DNA from 3 places in the Escherichia ruysiae genome. Region 2 is predicted to be linked to each of the others. Evidence: predicted binding sites of a transcription regulator. Region 2 holds the regulator's gene; each other region holds the start of a gene.
The links. Region 2 encodes PurR, which represses purine synthesis genes. Its sites were predicted from a motif close to CANGCAAACGTTTGCNTG; they were not measured.
Positions count from the first base shown of each region.

Region 1: a site for PurR is predicted at 1,542-1,559, ahead of purM (phosphoribosylformylglycinamidine cyclo-ligase). Genes of this name have one in related genera too.
Region 3: a site for PurR is predicted at 2,607-2,624, ahead of gcvT (glycine cleavage system aminomethyltransferase GcvT). Genes of this name have one in related genera too.

Region 1 covers NZ_JAVIWS010000001.1:1,294,321-1,300,542, forward strand. Annotated here, with positions in the region: gene uraA (uracil permease) at 1-586, opposite strand, end outside; gene upp (uracil phosphoribosyltransferase) at 672-1,298, opposite strand; gene purM (phosphoribosylformylglycinamidine cyclo-ligase) at 1,622-2,659, shown strand; gene purN (phosphoribosylglycinamide formyltransferase) at 2,659-3,297, shown strand; gene ppk1 (polyphosphate kinase 1) at 3,468-5,534, shown strand; gene ppx (exopolyphosphatase) at 5,539-6,222, shown strand, end outside.
Region 2 covers NZ_JAVIWS010000001.1:241,920-248,141, forward strand. Annotated here, with positions in the region: gene RGV86_RS01315 (riboflavin synthase) at 1-47, shown strand, start outside; gene cfa (cyclopropane fatty acyl phospholipid synthase) at 96-1,244, opposite strand; gene punC (purine nucleoside transporter PunC) at 1,534-2,745, opposite strand; gene punR (DNA-binding transcriptional activator PunR) at 2,858-3,790, shown strand; gene purR (HTH-type transcriptional repressor PurR) at 3,787-4,812, opposite strand; gene cydH (cytochrome bd-I accessory subunit CydH) at 5,110-5,199, shown strand; gene RGV86_RS01345 (MFS transporter) at 5,365-6,222, shown strand, end outside.
Region 3 covers NZ_JAVIWS010000001.1:1,696,275-1,702,496, reverse strand. Annotated here, with positions in the region: gene ubiH (2-octaprenyl-6-methoxyphenyl hydroxylase) at 1-1,040, shown strand, start outside; gene ubiI (FAD-dependent 2-octaprenylphenol hydroxylase) at 1,063-2,265, shown strand; partial or broken gene RGV86_RS22445 (hypothetical protein) at 2,340-2,399, opposite strand; gene gcvT (glycine cleavage system aminomethyltransferase GcvT) at 2,713-3,807, shown strand; gene gcvH (glycine cleavage system protein GcvH) at 3,831-4,220, shown strand; gene gcvP (aminomethyl-transferring glycine dehydrogenase) at 4,338-6,222, shown strand, end outside.

The sequences.
Region 1 (6,222 bases), 1.1 Mb from region 2:
AGAGCGCGTAACCCACCAGCACGCCAATTAAAATCGGGATAATTGCCAGGAAACCACGGAACAGCACGGAACCTAAAACCGTGACCGCCAGGGTGGTAATAGAGATGATGATGGTTTTGGAGTCTGGCGTTTGCCCTTCAGCCGGGAGTAAACCCGCCATACCGGCAGCTACGCCCGCCAGCTCCAGACCGATAACGGCAACGATTGCGCCCATTGCCGCAGGTGGAAACAGCACGTCCAGCCAGCCGGTTCCCGCTTTCTTCACGATGAAAGAGACCAGGCAGAACAGCACGCCGCACATAATAAAGCCGCCCAGCGCGACTTCATATCCCAATGGCAACAGTAACAATACCGGTGAAATAAAGGCAAAGCTGGAACCAAGATAAGCCGGGATTTTCCCTTTACAGATAAAGAGATACAGCAGCGTCCCGATACCGTTAAATAACAGTACAGTCGCCGGGTTAATATGAAATAAGACGGGCACCAGGACGGTTGCACCAAACATGGCGAACAAATGTTGCAAACTAAGCGGGATTGTCTGTAAAAGTGGCGGTCTTTCACTCACCCCGATAGCACGGCGCGTCATAGTATATTCCTCTGTATTATGTGTTATAGGCGCTTTACTCAAAAAAAAGCCGACTCTTAAAGTCGGCTTTAATTATTTTTATTCTTTATTTTGTACCAAAGATTTTGTCACCGGCATCGCCAAGACCCGGAATAATGTATCCGTGCTCGTTCAATCCCTGGTCAATCGATGCAGTATATAGCTCGACGTCCGGGTGCGCTTTTTCCAGCGCAGCGATACCTTCTGGTGCAGCGACCAGCACCAGAACTTTGATGCTGCTGCAGCCCGCTTTTTTCAACAGGTCGATAGTCGCGATAACGGAACCACCGGTTGCCAGCATTGGGTCAACGATCAGCGCCATACGCTCATCGATGTTAGAAACCAGTTTCTGGAAGTACGGTACTGGTTCCAGCGTTTCTTCATTACGGTACATACCGACTACGCTGATGCGCGCGCTCGGAACGTTTTCCAGCACGCCATCCATCATCCCCAGACCAGCGCGCAGAATCGGCACCACGGTAATTTTCTTACCTTTAATCTGGTCGATTTCCACCGGGCCGTTCCAGCCTTCGATGGTTACTTTTTCAGTTTCGAGGTCAGCGGTCGCTTCGTAAGTCAGCAGGCTACCCACTTCGGAAGCGAGTTCGCGAAAGCGCTTGGTGCTGATATCTTGCTCACGCATCAGTCCCAGCTTGTGTTTGACGAGTGGGTGTTTGACTTCCACGATCTTCATACTCTTTCTCCTTTGAGGGCAGCCACAAAAAAAATCGACGGATTATACCGCCTTTCTTCAAGGCGGCAATATTATTTTCGTTGACTTCAGTCAAGATCATAAAGATTTTAGATAAAGTTATTTTATAATCAAATAGTTAATAGTGGTAATTATCCTGGCAAAAAATCATTCATCCTCTCTATGTACACATTTTTTTGTCACTCTCTCGGTAAAAAGAGGTTAAAAAAGGTTATGTAAAGCAGTCTCGCAAACGTTTGCTTTCCCTGTTAGAATTGCGCCGAATTTTATTTTTCTACCGCAAGTAACGCGTGGGGACCCAAGCAGTGACCGATAAAACCTCTCTTAGCTACAAAGATGCCGGTGTTGATATAGACGCAGGTAATGCTCTGGTTGGAAGAATCAAAGGCGTAGTGAAGAAAACGCGTCGCCCGGAAGTGATGGGCGGTCTGGGCGGCTTCGGTGCGCTGTGTGCGTTGCCGCAAAAATATCGTGAACCCGTGCTGGTTTCCGGCACTGACGGTGTAGGCACCAAGCTGCGCCTGGCAATGGACTTAAAACGTCACGACACCATTGGTATCGATCTGGTCGCCATGTGCGTTAATGACCTGGTGGTGCAAGGCGCTGAGCCGCTGTTTTTCCTCGACTATTACGCAACCGGAAAATTAGATGTCGATACTGCTTCATCAGTGATCAGCGGCATCGCCGAAGGTTGTCTGCAATCCGGGTGTTCGCTGGTAGGTGGCGAAACGGCGGAAATGCCGGGGATGTATCACGGTGAAGATTATGACGTTGCGGGTTTCTGCGTTGGCGTGGTAGAAAAATCAGAAATCATCGACGGTTCTAAAGTCAGCGACGGTGATGTGCTGATTGCGCTTGGCTCCAGCGGCCCGCATTCGAACGGCTATTCGCTGGTGCGCAAAATTCTCGAAGTCAGCGGTTGTGATCCACAAACTACCGAACTTGATGGTAAGCCATTAGCCGATCATCTGTTGGCACCGACCCGCATTTACGTGAAGTCAGTGCTGGAGTTGATCGAAAAGGTCGACGTGCACGCTATTGCGCACCTGACCGGTGGCGGCTTCTGGGAAAATATTCCGCGCGTATTGCCGGAAAACACTCAGGCAGTCATTGATGAATCCTCCTGGCAGTGGCCGGAAGTGTTCAACTGGCTGCAAACGGCGGGTAATGTCGAGCGCCATGAAATGTATCGCACCTTCAACTGCGGCGTCGGGATGATTATCGCCCTGCCTGCTCCGGAAGTGGACAAAGCTCTCACTCTGCTTAATGCCAACGGTGAAAACGCGTGGAAAATCGGTATCATCAAAGCCTCTGATTCCGAACAACGCGTGGTTATCGAATAATGAATATTGTGGTGCTTATTTCCGGCAACGGAAGTAACTTGCAGGCAATTATAGACGCCTGCAAAACCAACAAAATTAAAGGCACCCTACGGGCAGTTTTCAGTAATAAGGCCGACGCGTTCGGCCTTGAACGCGCCCGCAAAGCCGGTATTGCAACGCATACGCTCATCGCCAGCGCGTTTGACAGTCGTGAAGCCTATGACCGGGAGTTGATTCACGAGATCGATATGTACGCTCCCGACGTGGTTGTACTGGCCGGTTTTATGCGCATTCTCAGCCCGGCGTTTGTCTCCCACTATGCTGGTCGTTTGCTGAACATTCACCCTTCCCTGCTGCCAAAATATCCCGGTTTGCACACCCATCGTCAGGCGCTGGAAAATGGCGACGAGGAACACGGTACATCGGTGCATTTCGTTACCGATGAACTGGACGGTGGGCCGGTTATTTTACAGGCAAAAGTCCCTGTATTTGCCGGTGATACAGAAGATGAAATCACCGCCCGCGTACAAACCCAGGAGCACGCTATTTATCCGCTGGTGATTAGCTGGTTTGCCGATGGTCGTCTGAAGATGCACGAAAACGCCGCGTGGCTGGATGGTCAGCGTCTGCCGCCGCAGGGCTACGCTGCCGACGAGTAACGCCGCCGTAGTTAAAGCGCCAGCCCTGCGTTGGCGTTTTTCAATTCACCTGTAAATCGCAGGCTCCAGCAGTTTTTTTCTCCCTTTTCTGGCATAGTTGGACATCTGCCAATATTGCTCGCCATAATATCCAGGCAGTGTCCCGTGAATAAAACGGAGTAAAAGTGGTAATGGGTCAGGAAAAGCTATACATCGAAAAAGAGCTCAGTTGGTTATCGTTCAATGAACGCGTGCTTCAGGAAGCGGCGGACAAATCTAACCCGCTGATTGAAAGGATGCGTTTCCTGGGGATCTATTCCAATAACCTTGATGAGTTCTATAAAGTCCGCTTCGCTGAACTGAAGCGACGCATCATTATTAGCGAAGAACAAGGTTCTAATTCTCATTCCCGCCATTTGCTGGGCAAAATTCAATCCCGCGTGCTGAAAGCCGATCAGGAATTCGACGGCCTCTACAACGAACTGTTGCTGGAGATGGCGCGCAACCAGATTTTCCTGATTAATGAACGCCAGCTCTCTGTCAATCAACAAAACTGGCTGCGTCATTATTTTAAGCAGTATCTGCGTCAGCACATTACGCCGATTCTAATCAACCCTGACACTGACTTAGTGCAGTTCCTGAAAGATGACTACACCTATCTGGCGGTAGAAATTATCCGTGGCGACACTATTCGTTACGCGCTGCTGGAGATCCCCTCAGATAAAGTGCCGCGCTTTGTGAATTTGCCACCGGAAGCACCGCGCAGACGCAAGCCTATGATTCTTCTGGATAACATTCTGCGTTACTGCCTTGATGATATTTTCAAAGGCTTCTTTGATTATGACGCGCTGAATGCCTATTCAATGAAGATGACCCGCGATGCTGAATACGATTTAGTGCACGAGATGGAAGCCAGCCTGATGGAGCTGATGTCTTCCAGTCTGAAGCAGCGTTTAACCGCAGAACCGGTGCGTTTTGTTTATCAGCGCGATATGCCCAGTGCTCTGGTTGAGGTGTTGCGCGAAAAACTGACGATTTCCCGCTACGACTCCATCGTACCCGGTGGTCGTTATCATAATTTTAAAGACTTTATTAATTTCCCCAATGTCGGCAAAGCGAATCTGGTGAATAAGCCACTGCCACGTTTACGCCACATTTGGTTTGATAAAGCCCAGTTCCGTAACGGTTTTGATGCCATTCGCGAACACGATGTGCTGCTCTATTATCCTTATCACACTTTTGAACATGTGCTGGAACTGCTACGCCAGGCCTCGTTCGACCCAAGCGTACTGGCGATTAAAATTAACATTTACCGCGTAGCGAAAGATTCGCGCATCATCGACTCGATGATCCACGCCGCTCACAACGGTAAGAAAGTCACCGTGGTGGTTGAGTTACAGGCGCGTTTCGATGAAGAAGCCAACATTCACTGGGCAAAACGGCTGACTGAAGCGGGCGTACACGTGATTTTCTCTGCGCCGGGGCTGAAAATTCACGCCAAACTGTTCCTGATTTCACGTAAAGAAAACGGCGAAGTCGTGCGTTACGCGCATATCGGAACCGGGAACTTTAATGAAAAAACCGCGCGTCTTTATACCGACTACTCACTGCTGACCGCCGATGCGCGCATCACCAACGAAGTACGGCGGGTGTTCAACTTTATTGAAAATCCATACCGTCCGGTGACTTTCGATTATTTAATGGTGTCGCCGCAAAACTCCCGTCGTTTGCTGTATGAAATGGTGGACCGTGAGATAGCCAACGCTCAACAAGGGCTGCCTTGCGGTATTACCCTGAAACTGAATAACCTGGTCGATAAAGGTCTGGTCGATCGACTGTATGCGGCCTCCAGTTCCGGCGTGCCGGTGAATCTACTGGTACGCGGAATGTGTTCGCTGATCCCCAATCTGGAAGGTATTAGCGACAATATTCGTGCTATTAGTATTGTCGATCGTTACCTTGAACATGATCGGGTTTATATTTTTGAAAACGGCGGCGATAAAAAAGTTTACCTTTCTTCCGCCGACTGGATGACACGCAATATTGATTATCGTATTGAAGTGGCTACACCGCTACTCGATCCCCGACTGAAGCAGCGGGTGCTGGACATCATCGAAATTCTGTTCAGCGACACGGTCAAAGCGCGTTATATCGATAAAGAACTCAGTAATCGCTACGTCCCCCGTGGTAACCGCCGCAAAGTACGGGCGCAATTGGCGATCTACGACTACATCAAATCACTCGAACAATCTGAATAACCCTATGCCAATACACGACAAATCCCCTCGCCCACAGGAGTTTGCTGCGGTCGATCTTGGTTCAAACAGTTTCCACATGGTCATTGCCCGTGTGGTTGATGGCGCAATGCAGATTATTGGTCGCCTGAAACAACGGGTACATCTGGCGGACGGCCTGGGGCCAGATAATATGTTGAGTGAGGAAGCGATGACGCGTGGCTTAAACTGCCTGTCGCTGTTTGCCGAACGCCTGCAGGGTTTTTCTCCTTCCAGCGTCTGTATTGTCGGAACCCATACTCTACGTCAGGCGCTGAATGCCACTGACTTTCTGAAGCGAGCAGAAAAGGTTATCCCCTACCCAATTGAAATTATTTCCGGCAACGAAGAAGCGCGTCTGATTTTTATGGGCGTGGAGCATACCCAGCCGGAAAAAGGCCGTAAACTGGTTATTGATATTGGTGGCGGCTCAACAGAACTGGTGATTGGTGAAAATTTCGAACCTATTCTCGTGGAAAGTCGCCGGATGGGTTGTGTCAGCTTTGCCCAGCTTTATTTCCAGGGCGGCGTCATCAATAAAGAAAATTTTCAGCGCGCACGCATGGCAGCAGCGCAAAAACTTGAAACCTTAACCTGGCAATTCCGTATCCAGGGCTGGAATGTGGCAATGGGCGCTTCCGGCACCATTAAAGCTGCTCATGAAGTGTTGATG
Region 2 (6,222 bases):
CGGTAGAACGTGTGCTGGCGATGCGGGAAAAGGCGTTGAATCAATAACGGACTGAAATATGATATCGCCCCCAAACGGGGGCGATAGAATAACATTTAGCGTGCAACCCGAAGACCGTTTTCGACTCCTCGAGAGAACACCACTTGCCAGAGTTGAATATCACGGGCGCGGAAAGCACCAGCGCAAGCATTCAGATAATAGGTAAACATCCGTTTAAAGCGTTCACTGTAATTATCCGCAATTTCCGGCCAGGCGGCGAGGAATCGTTCATACCAGGCCATTAGCGTGGTATCGTAATCGGCGCCAAAGTTATGCCAGTCTTCCATCACAAAGTGTGGTTCGCTGGATTGAGCGATCTGGCGCACAGAGGGCAGGCAACCGTTCGGGAAAATATATTTATTAATCCACGGATCAACATTCAGATCGGTTTTTTTCGAGCCGATAGTATGTAACAGGAAAATACCTTCCGGTTTCAGATTGCGATCTACCACCTCAAAATAGGTGTTGTAATTTTTCGGCCCGACGTGTTCGAACATTCCCACTGAAACAATGCGGTCAAATTGATCGTTCAGGTCACGGTAATCTTGCAGCAATATGGTGACATCCAGACCTTCGCAGCGATCCTGAGCCATTTTCTGCTGTTCAGCAGAAATGGTGACACCCACCACACTTACGTCATAGTTAGACGCCATGTAGTGCGCCAGTCCGCCCCACCCGCAGCCAATATCCAGTACGCGCATCCCTGGTTTCAACTGCAATTTTTCACAGATCATTTTAAGCTTCGCTTGTTGGGCAGATTCCAGATTATCGGCATCTTTCCAGTAAGCGCAGGAATACTGCATGAAGGGATCAAGCATACGGCTGAACAGGTCATTACCCAGATCGTAATGCTCTTTGCCGACTATCCAGGCACGTTTTTTACTCTGCAAATTGAAGAGACGAGCGCCTGCGATGCGCAGAGTGTCTTTGAAATGATGGGGGAGTTGGTTTTCGAGACCTGCGCGTAAGACTTTGCTAAAAAACATATCCAGTCGGTCACATTCCCACCAGCCATCCATATAACTTTCGCCTAACCCCAACGATCCTTCCTGCAGAACGCGTTTAAAAAAATCGGGGTTTTTAACACGAATATCCGCCGGGGCAGAACCGTTGATGGCTATACCGGCGCGGCTAAGTAATTCGTTGGCGATTCTGTACCAGTTGTCATCCGGTACGCTGACTTCTTCTATACACGATGAACTCATAGTTTCTCCATCACTGGTCGGTGATCAGAACCTTAAAACAGCGTAGACGCTTTTTGGGCTTTGTGAGAAATCTCGCAGAAAATCCGCGAGTCTATAATCCGACGTAGAACAGAGGGAAAGGAGGAACCCTTGCCGAAATGACCATCCATAGCAATCCGGGAACGCTCCTGTCCCCGTAAAAACATAATATTTATCGTAATCTTAACAACTGGAAATTAGTATAGGCCGCTAATTTCAATCATACAACAAAATTTTGTTAGCAGCCTAAGTATAAAGATGTCGATATAGATCAATGTGATTCGCTATGAGCGACTTCGGCATTACCATGATTCTGGCAACCAGGTTCTTCACAACGTTGCATCATGTAACCCAGAGAAGCCAGTACCACGGTCGATAACATCACGCAGGTGGTGGTGAGCAGTGGTGTGCTAACGCTGATGAGCCAGGAAACCACAAGGCTTGCGAGGAAGCACAGTCCCAGTTGCAGTGTGTTCTGCAATGCTGCAGCGCGGCCGGTCGCATGTGGGAAGGGGCGCAGCGCCTGGGCGACAACAATCGGGTAGATTGCGCCGTTAGCAATAGCCATCACACAGAATGGGATCAGGATTTCGACCAGCGAAACATGGCTAATGAAGCCAGCAGCCCAGGTCGCCACGACACTGACAGCAAACAGCGCCAGCAGCCACGGTAATAATTGTTTGCCTTGCCATTTTTGCAATGCTGCGCGACAGCCATAACCACCAATCAGAAACGCGATGGTTTGTGGTACATAACTTAAACCAATGACTGCCGGGCTGTAGCCCATCTCGCTAAGGATGAACGGTGAACCGGTCAGCCAGGCAAAGAAACTGGCTGAACAGGCCGCATAAATCAGCACGTTGCCGCGATAGGTTTTTGAACGCAGCAGATCGGTAAAGGTCAGTCCATCCTGACTATCGTTACGTGCTTTAGTCGTGGGTTTAAGCCAGAAAATGGGCAGAATAAGTACTACGGTAATGGCAAACAAGGTGGCGAAAATCGCCTGCCAGGAAAAATGAACCAGCAGCCAGCTACCTAAAAGAGGAGCAAGGGCAGGAGAGAGTCCCACCAATGGCATGATCGTGGCGAAAATACGATTCACTTTTTGTGAAGGATAGTAATCCGTCACCAACGCCTGCCAGATAACTGCGGCGGCACAGACACCAACCGCTTGCACAAACCGTAATACCAGCAGAGTGATGGCGTTATCCACCCATAACATCCCCAGACTACCTAATGCAAAAATTGTCAGGCCGATTAATAACACCGGTTTACGACCATAACGGTCGGAGAGCGGCCCCCACAGAAGTTGGGCTGCGGCAAAACCGGCAAGGAACAGACTAAGGCTGGCACTGACAGCAGACGCAGGCGTTTGCAAATCGGCCTGAATGGCGGCGAAAGCGGGCAGATACATATCGGTTGCCAGAAAACCGAGTACGCTCAAACCCGCCAGCCAGACTAAAAATCTTTTCCCAGGTTGCATGTATATTCTCTAAATTTCTCAGTTAAACACCGTCGCAAAGTGTAGGGAGTGAAATTCCTGTTGTGAAACGGTAATATTTGATGACTGGTTTCAAAAATTTTGCAGGCAAACTATGTGGTCTGAGTATTCTCTCGAAGTGGTTGATGCGGTAGCGCGTAATGGCAGTTTTAGTGCTGCGGCTCAGGAGTTACATCGCGTTCCTTCAGCGGTCAGCTATACCGTGCGTCAGCTGGAAGAGTGGCTGGCGGTGCCGCTTTTTGAACGGCGTCATCGTGATGTGGAACTGACCGCTGCCGGGGCGTGGTTTCTCAAAGAAGGGCGCTCTGTTGTCAAAAAAATGCAGATCACTCGCCAGCAATGTCAGCAGATTGCGAACGGCTGGCGCGGTCAGTTAGCCATTGCGGTGGATAATATCGTCAGGCCAGAACGTACACGGCAGATGATCGTTGATTTCTATCGCCATTTTGATGACGTTGAACTTCTGGTATTTCAGGAAGTATTTAACGGTGTCTGGGATGCGCTTTCCGACGGGCGCGTGGAACTGGCGATTGGCGCGACACGAGCGATTCCGGTGGGCGGTCGTTACGCCTTCCGTGATATGGGGATGTTGAGCTGGAGTTGTGTTGTTGCCCGTCATCATCCGCTTGCGTCAATGAATGGGCCATTCAGCGATGATACGTTGCGCAACTGGCCATCGCTGGTGCGCGAAGACACCTCGCGGACGCTACCAAAACGTATTACCTGGCTGCTGGATAACCAAAAGCGCCTTGTTGTACCGGACTGGGAATCATCGGCAACGTGTATTTCGGCTGGGTTATGCATCGGTATGGTGCCGACACATTTCGCCAAACCGTGGCTTAATGAGGGGAAGTGGGTAGCACTAGAACTGGAAAATCCATTCCCTGATTCAGCATGTTGTCTGACCTGGCAGCAGAATGATATGTCGCCTGCTTTAACCTGGTTGCTTGAGTATCTCGGCGATAGTGAGACGCTGAATAAGGAGTGGCTGCGGGAGCCGGAAGAGACTCCCGCAACGGGTGATTAACGACGATAGTCGCGGAACGGGCCATCAGCCACGGAGCGACGTTCAATCAACCGTGGATGAACTTCAATTGACTGCGGTTCTTCGCGTTTGTTGACGATACGATCCAACAGCATATTGAACGCCGTTTCACCCAGCGAATCTTTTGGCTGATGGATAGTGGTCAGTGCCGGGGTAAAGTAGCGAGCGTTGCGCACGTTATCATAACCGATCAGCGAAACATCCTGCGGGACGCGCAGCCCCATTTCATCAGCGGCACAGAGTGCGCCCATTGCCATAATATCGCCGCCACAGAAGACAGCGGTAGGTCTGTGTGGTTGCGACAGGATTTGCTGCATGGCGCGATAACCTGATTCAGGCTCAAAGTCACCTTGCACAATCCAGTTTTCCGGCACTTTGATCATGGCTTCTTCCATCGCTTTCATAAAGCCCGCCAAACGACCTGCACCGGTGTTACGCTCCAGAGGACCAGGAATAACGCCAATTTCGCGGTGACCGCGTTCAATCAGATAGCGCCCGGCCATGTAACCGCCTTCAAAAGCGTTATCGATAACCGCATCGGTAAAGTCTGCTTTTGCTTCACCCCAGTCCATCACCACCATCGGGATATGGCGATACTCTTCCAGCATCGCCAGCAACGGTTCCGGATACTCCGAACACATCACCAGCAGGCCATCGACGCGTTTTTGCGCCATCATCGACAGATAAGCCCGCTGTTTCTCAAGATTGTTCCACGCATTGCCCAGAATCAGCGTGTAGCCTTTCTGGAAGCAATTTTTTTCTACCGCTTCAATGATTTCGGCGAAATAGGCCGCTTCGCTGCTGGTCGCCAGCAAACCGATAGACTTGGTGTGGTTAACCTTCAGGCTACGCGCCACCGCGCTAGGGGAGTAGTGTAATTCTTTGATCGCTGCCCACACAGCATTGCGCGTTTCTTCAGCGACGAAACGTGTTTTGTTGATTACGTGTGACACAGTTGTAGTGGAAACGTTTGCTCGTTTCGCTACATCTTTTATTGTTGCCATTCCATTTCACTCCAGACCCTAACTTCAGCTCCTGCAAAATCGCAAGGTAAACGTTTGCCTTTACACACCTTACGCACAACAAAAGTGTTGCGGTACGCCGGGAAAATGACACAGAGCGTCAGGAAGGGGTCAATGGCCAGTACGCAAATAATGTAAGCGTGGAATTTTGGCCGATCTTGATGAAAAGGGGAAGTAGTAAAAACACTTATCATTATAAATGACGGGAGATTTTTTCATCACAGTATGTAAAAATGCGTAATATCACTTTTTGTGGGGTAATAAAAAGGAGAAAACTTGATGAGCACCGACCTTAAATTTTCACTGGTAACAACCATTATCGTTCTTGGTTTGATCGTGGCCGTGGGTTTGACTGCCGCGCTACACTGATTTCCCCTCGAGGGAGCGCGTTCTCCCTCACATCTCCTTCCTCTTTGTTAGCAAAATGGCAAAAGTGTTTTCTCTTTTTGTTATTTTCATTCTTTTGTGATTGATGTCATGCTTTCGCCACTTTGATGAACATCGCGTGATGACGCGAAGAGGTGGAGATTAGGCATGAAAATTAACTATCCGTTGCTGGCGCTGGCAATTGGCGCATTTGGTATCGGGACAACGGAATTCTCGCCAATGGGCTTGTTGCCCGTTATTGCGCGTGGTGTGGATGTCTCGATTCCCGCTGCCGGAATGTTAATCAGCGCCTATGCGGTTGGCGTGATGGTTGGCGCGCCATTGATGACGCTTCTGCTTTCTCATCGTGCCCGCCGTAGTGCGCTGATTTTCCTGATGGCGATTTTCACGCTCGGTAACGTACTTTCTGCCATCGCACCGGACTATATGACGCTGATGCTTTCACGCATTTTAACCAGCCTGAATCACGGGGCGTTTTTTGGTCTGGGGTCTGTCGTGGCAGCAAGCGTGGTGCCAAAACATAAACAGGCCAGCGCAGTTGCAACTATGTTTATGGGCTTAACACTGGCGAATATCGGTGGCGTTCCGGCGGCAACCTGGCTTGGGGAAACTATTGGCTGGCGTATGTCATTTCTGGCAACGGCGGGGCTGGGTGTGATTTCAATGGTGAGCCTGTTCTTCTCTTTACCTAAAGGTGGCGCAGGGGCGCGGCCTGACGTGAAAAAAGAGCTGGCGGTACTGTTGCGTCCACAGGTGCTGTCTGCATTGCTGACGACGGTGCTGGGCGCTGGCGCAATGTTCACCCTCTACACCTATATTTCTCCGGTACTGCAAAGTATCACTCACGCAACGCCGGTGTTCGTCACTGCAATGCTGGTGCTGATTGGTGTCGGATTCTCTATCGGTAACTTTCTCGGCGGCAAACTTGCAGATCGTTCAGTTAACGGCACGTTGAAAGGCTTTTTGCTGCTGCTGATGGTGATTATGCTCGCGATCCCGTTCCTG
Region 3 (6,222 bases), 1.5 Mb from region 2:
GCCGGGCTATTGCGCTGGCGGCGGGCACCTGCCAGCAACTGGCACGTATCGGCGTCTGGCAATCTTTGGCTGATTGCGCAACCGCCATCACTACCGTGCATGTCAGCGATCGCGGTCATGCCGGATTCGTCACCCTCGCCGCAGAAGATTATCAACTGGCGGCGCTGGGGCAGGTTGTCGAGTTGCACAATGTCGGACAACGACTGTTTGCGCTGTTGCGCAAAGCGCCTGGCGTAACGCTGCACTGTCCGGATCGCGTTGCTAACGTTGCTCGTACTCAGAGTAACGTTGAGGTGAAACTGAAGAGTGGTGAGACGCTGACGGGGCGTGTGCTGGTAGCCGCTGACGGCACCCATTCAGCGTTAGCCACCGCGTGCGGCGTTGACTGGCAGCAGGAGCCTTACGAGCAACTGGCGGTGATTGCCAACGTTGCGACCTCCGTTGCGCACGAAGGACGCGCTTTTGAACGCTTCACGAAACATGGCCCGTTGGCGATGTTGCCGATGTCTGACGGACGCTGTTCGCTGGTCTGGTGTCATCCACTGGAACGGCGCGAAGAGGTACTGGCGTGGAGTGATGATGAGTTCTGCCGTGAACTCCAGTCTGCGTTTGGCTGGCGACTGGGGCAAATTACTCATGCCGGAAAACGCAGTGCTTATCCGCTGGCGTTAACCCGCGCCGCCAAACCTATTACCCACCGCACCGTGCTGGTGGGCAATGCGGCGCAAACCCTGCACCCGATTGCCGGGCAAGGATTTAATCTCGGTATGCGTGATGTCATGAGCCTTGCTGAAACTCTGACTCAGGCGCAGGAACGCGGAGAGGATATCGGTGATTACGGCATTTTGTGCCGTTACCATCAGCGTCGGCAGAGCGATCGCGAAGCGACTATTGGTGTAACAGACAGCCTTGTTCATATTTTTGCCAACCGCTGGGCGCCGCTGGTTGTTGGGCGCAACATCGGGCTGATGGCAATGGAATTATTCACTCCGGCACGTGATGTGCTGGCGCAGCGCACCCTTGGTTGGGTCGCGCGTTGAAGGCGGTTTTAAGGAATAAACAATGCAAAGTGTTGATGTAGCCATTGTTGGCGGCGGCATGGTGGGGCTGGCGGTTGCCTGCGGCTTACAGGGTAGCGGCTTACGTGTTGCCGTACTGGAACAGCGCGTACCTGAACCTCTGGCGGCGGATGCACCACCACAATTGCGCGTTTCGGCTATCAATGCCGCCAGCGAAAAATTACTTACCCGTCTTGGCGTCTGGCAGGACATTCTCTCCCGTAGAGCCAGTTGCTATCACGGCATGGAAGTGTGGGACAAAGACAGCTTTGGTCACATCTCGTTTGACGATCAGAGCATGGGCTATAGCCATCTTGGGCATATTGTTGAAAATTCAGTTATTCACTATGCGCTGTGGAACAAAGTGCAGCAGTCGTCAGATATCACCCTGCTAGCCCCCGCAGAATTACAGCAGGTCGCCTGGGGAGAGAACGAAACCTTCCTGACGCTGAAAGATGGCAGCATGTTAACGGCGCGTCTGGTAATTGGTGCGGACGGCGCTAATTCCTGGTTGCGCAACAAAGCCGATATTCCGCTGACTTTCTGGGATTATCAGCATCACGCGCTGGTGGCGACCATTCGCACGGAAGAACCGCATGGTGCGGTGGCGCGGCAGGTTTTCCACGGCGAAGGGATTCTGGCCTTTTTACCGCTTAGCGATCCGCATCTTTGCTCGATTGTCTGGTCACTGTCGCCAGAGGAAGCGCAGAGGATGCAGCAGGCAGGGGAAGACGAATTTAATCGCGCGTTAAATATCGCTTTTGATAATCGCCTGGGCTTATGCAGGGTTGAGAGCGAGCGTCAGGTGTTCCCGCTGACGGGGCGTTATGCGCGCCAGTTTGCCGCGCACCGTCTGGCGCTGGTGGGCGACGCCGCGCATACCATTCATCCGCTGGCGGGGCAGGGCGTTAATCTCGGCTTTATGGATGCCGCAGAACTGATTGCTGAACTGAAACGGTTGCATCGCCAGGGCAAAGACATCGGACAGTATATTTACCTGCGTCGCTATGAGCGTAGCCGCAAGCACAGTGCGGCGCTGATGCTGGCTGGTATGCAAGGCTTTCGCGATCTGTTTTCCGGGGGCAATCCGGCGAAAAAACTGCTGCGTGATATTGGCCTGAAACTGGCCGATACGCTTCCTGGCGTTAAACCACAACTGATCCGTCAGGCTATGGGATTAAATGATTTGCCTGAATGGCTGCGTTAAAAAATTTCTCCTCAACTGTTTATTTGATACCCATCACACTTTCTTCTCCCGGTTTTTTCGCCGGGAGATTTTGCTCATTTGAAATAAACTAATTTCACCATCAATTTCGCATTATATTTTCTAATGTTACGATTTTTTTATTGAGTGATTTTTGGCATATTTTCAGTTCTTAATATTGGTTTATCCAAATCGCATTCCTGAAAGCATCATATTTGTATAAAAATAAAATAAATTTTTGGTTTTTTATTCTGTTGAGATTTTTGTGTTTTTTAACCATAAGCTAATGTGATGATCAATTTTACCTTATGGTTAACAGTCTGTTTCGGTGGTAAGTTCAGGCAAAAGAGAACGATTGCGTTGGGGACCGGGAGTGGCTCCGATGCTGGGTTTCGTGGTGATAATTTCACCATGAAAAGTTGTCAGCCCCGCTTATTCAATGAGGACAAGATGGCACAACAGACTCCTTTGTACGAACAACACACGCTTTGCGGCGCTCGCATGGTGGATTTCCACGGCTGGATGATGCCGCTGCATTACGGTTCGCAAATCGACGAACATCATGCGGTACGTACCGATGCCGGAATGTTTGATGTGTCGCATATGACCATCGTCGATCTTCGCGGCAGCCGCACCAGGGAGTTTCTGCGTTATCTATTGGCGAACGATGTGGCGAAACTCACCAAAAGCGGTAAAGCCCTCTACTCCGGGATGTTGAATGCCTCTGGTGGTGTGATAGATGATCTCATCGTCTACTACTTTACTGAAGATTTCTTCCGCCTCGTTGTTAACTCCGCTACCCGCGAAAAAGACCTCTCCTGGATTACCCAACACGCTGAACCTTTCGGCATCGACATTACCGTTCGTGATGACCTTTCCATGATCGCCGTACAAGGGCCTAATGCTCAGGCAAAAGCTGCCACACTGTTTAATGACGCCCAGCGTCAGGCGGTGGAAGGGATGAAACCGTTCTTTGGCGTGCAGGCGGGCGATCTGTTTATTGCCACCACCGGTTACACCGGTGAAGCGGGTTATGAAATTGCGCTGCCCAATGAAAAAGCGGCCGATTTCTGGCGCGCGCTAGTGGAAGCGGGTGTTAAACCCTGTGGCCTGGGCGCGCGTGACACACTGCGTCTGGAAGCGGGTATGAATCTTTATGGTCAGGAGATGGACGAAACTATTTCTCCTTTAGCCGCCAATATGGGCTGGACTATCGCCTGGGAACCGGCAGATCGTGACTTCATCGGTCGTGAAGCTCTGGAAGTGCAGCGTGAGCATGGCACAGAAAAACTGGTTGGTCTGGTGATGACCGAAAAAGGCGTGCTGCGTAATGAACTGCCGGTACGTTTTACTGACGCGCAGGGCAACCAGCATGAAGGCATTATCACCAGCGGTACTTTCTCCCCGACGCTGGGTTACAGCATTGCGCTGGCGCGCGTGCCGGAAGGTATTGGTGAAACAGCGATTGTGCAAATTCGCAACCGTGAAATGCCGGTTAAAGTGACGAAACCTGTTTTTGTGCGTAACGGCAAAGCCGTCGCGTGATTTACTTTTTTGGAGATTGATTGATGAGCAACGTACCAGCAGAACTGAAATACAGCAAAGAACACGAATGGCTGCGTAAAGAAGCCGACGGCACTTACACCGTTGGCATCACCGAACACGCTCAGGAGCTGTTAGGCGATATGGTGTTTGTTGACCTGCCGGAAGTGGGCGCAACGGTTAGCGCGGGCGATGACTGCGCGGTTGCCGAATCAGTAAAAGCGGCGTCAGACATTTATGCGCCAGTAAGCGGTGAAATCGTGGCGGTAAACGACGCACTGAGCGATTCCCCGGAACTGGTGAACAGCGAACCGTATGCAGGCGGTTGGATCTTTAAAATCAAAGCCAGCGATGAAAGCGAACTGGATTCACTGCTGGATGCGACCGCATACGAAGCATTGTTAGAAGACGAGTAACGGCTTTATTCCTCTTCTGCGGGAGAGGATCAGGGTGAGGAAATTTACGCCTCACCCTCACTCTCTTCGCAAGGAGAGAGGTTCACAATTCACTGCACGTTTCAGGAACCATCGCTCATGACACAGACGTTAAGCCAGCTTGAAAACAGCGGCGCTTTTATTGAACGCCATATCGGACCGGACGCCGCGCAACAGCAAGAAATGCTGAATGCCGTTGGTGCACAATCGTTAAACGCGCTGACCGGCCAGATTGTGCCGAAAGATATTCAGCTTGCGACTCCGCCGCAGGTTGGCGCACCGGCGACCGAATACGCCGCACTGGCAGAACTCAAGGCTATTGCCAGTCGCAATAAACGCTTCACGTCTTACATCGGCATGGGTTACACCGCCGTGCAGTTACCGCCGGTTATCCTGCGTAACATGCTGGAAAATCCGGGCTGGTATACCGCGTATACCCCGTATCAACCTGAAGTTTCTCAGGGGCGCCTTGAAGCACTACTCAACTTCCAGCAGGTAACGCTGGATCTGACCGGGCTGGATATGGCTTCGGCGTCTCTGCTGGACGAAGCTACCGCTGCCGCCGAAGCAATGGCGATGGCTAAACGCGTCAGCAAACTGAAAAATGCCAATCGCTTCTTCGTTGCTTCTGACGTTCATCCGCAAACGCTGGATGTGGTTCGCACCCGTGCAGCAACCTTTGGTTTTGAAATCATTGTCGATGACGCGCAAAAAGTGCTCGATCATCAGGAAGTCTTCGGCGTGCTGTTACAGCAGGTCGGTACTACTGGTGAAATTCACGACTACACTGCGCTCATCAGCGAACTGAAATCACGCAAAATTGTGGTCAGCGTTGCCGCCGATATTATGGCGCTGGTGCTGTTAACCGCGCCGGGTAAACAGGGCGCGGATATTGTCTTTGGTTCGGCGCAACGCTTTGGCGTACCGATGGGCTACGGTGGCCCACACGCAGCATTCTTTGCGGCGAAAGATGAATACAAACGCTCCATGCCGGGGCGCATTATCGGCGTATCGAAAGATGCGGCTGGTAATACTGCGCTACGCATGGCAATGCAGACTCGCGAACAACATATTCGTCGCGAGAAAGCGAACTCCAACATTTGTACTTCCCAGGTTCTGCTGGCAAACATCGCCAGTCTGTATGCCGTTTATCACGGTCCGGTTGGTCTGAAACGTATCGCTAACCGTATTCATCGTCTGACCGATATTCTGGCTGCGGGGCTGCAACAAAAAGGTCTGAAGCTGCGCCATGTGCACTATTTCGACACCCTTTGTGTGGAAGTGGCAGACAAAGCGGGTGTACTGACGCGTGCCGAAGCGGCTGAAATCAACCTGCGTAGCGATATCCTGAACGCGGTTGGGATCACCCTTGATGAAACCACCACGCGTGAAAACGTGATGCAGCTTTTCAGCGTGCTGCTGGGCGATAACCACGGACTGGACATCGACACGCTGGACAAAGACGTGGCTCACGACAGCCGCTCTATTCAGCCTGCGATGCTGCGCGACGACGAAATCCTCACCCATCCGGTGTTTAATCGCTACCACAGCGAAACCGAAATGATGCGCTATATGCACTCGCTGGAGCGTAAAGATCTGGCGCTGAATCAGGCGATGATCCCGCTGGGTTCCTGCACCATGAAACTGAACGCCGCCGCTGAGATGATCCCGATCACCTGGCCGGAATTTGCTGAACTGCACCCGTTCTGCCCGCCAGAACAGGCCGAAGGTTATCAGCAGATGATCGCACAACTGGCTGAGTGGCTGGTGAAACTGACCGACTACGACGCCGTCTGTATGCAGCCGAACTCTGGCGCACAGGGCGAATATGCGGGTCTGCTGGCGATTCGTCATTATCACGAAAGCCGCAACGAAGGGTATCGCGATATCTGCCTGATCCCGGCATCTGCCCACGGCACTAACCCCGCTTCCGCGCATATGGCGGGGATGCAAGTGGTGGTTGTGGCGTGTGATAAAAACGGCA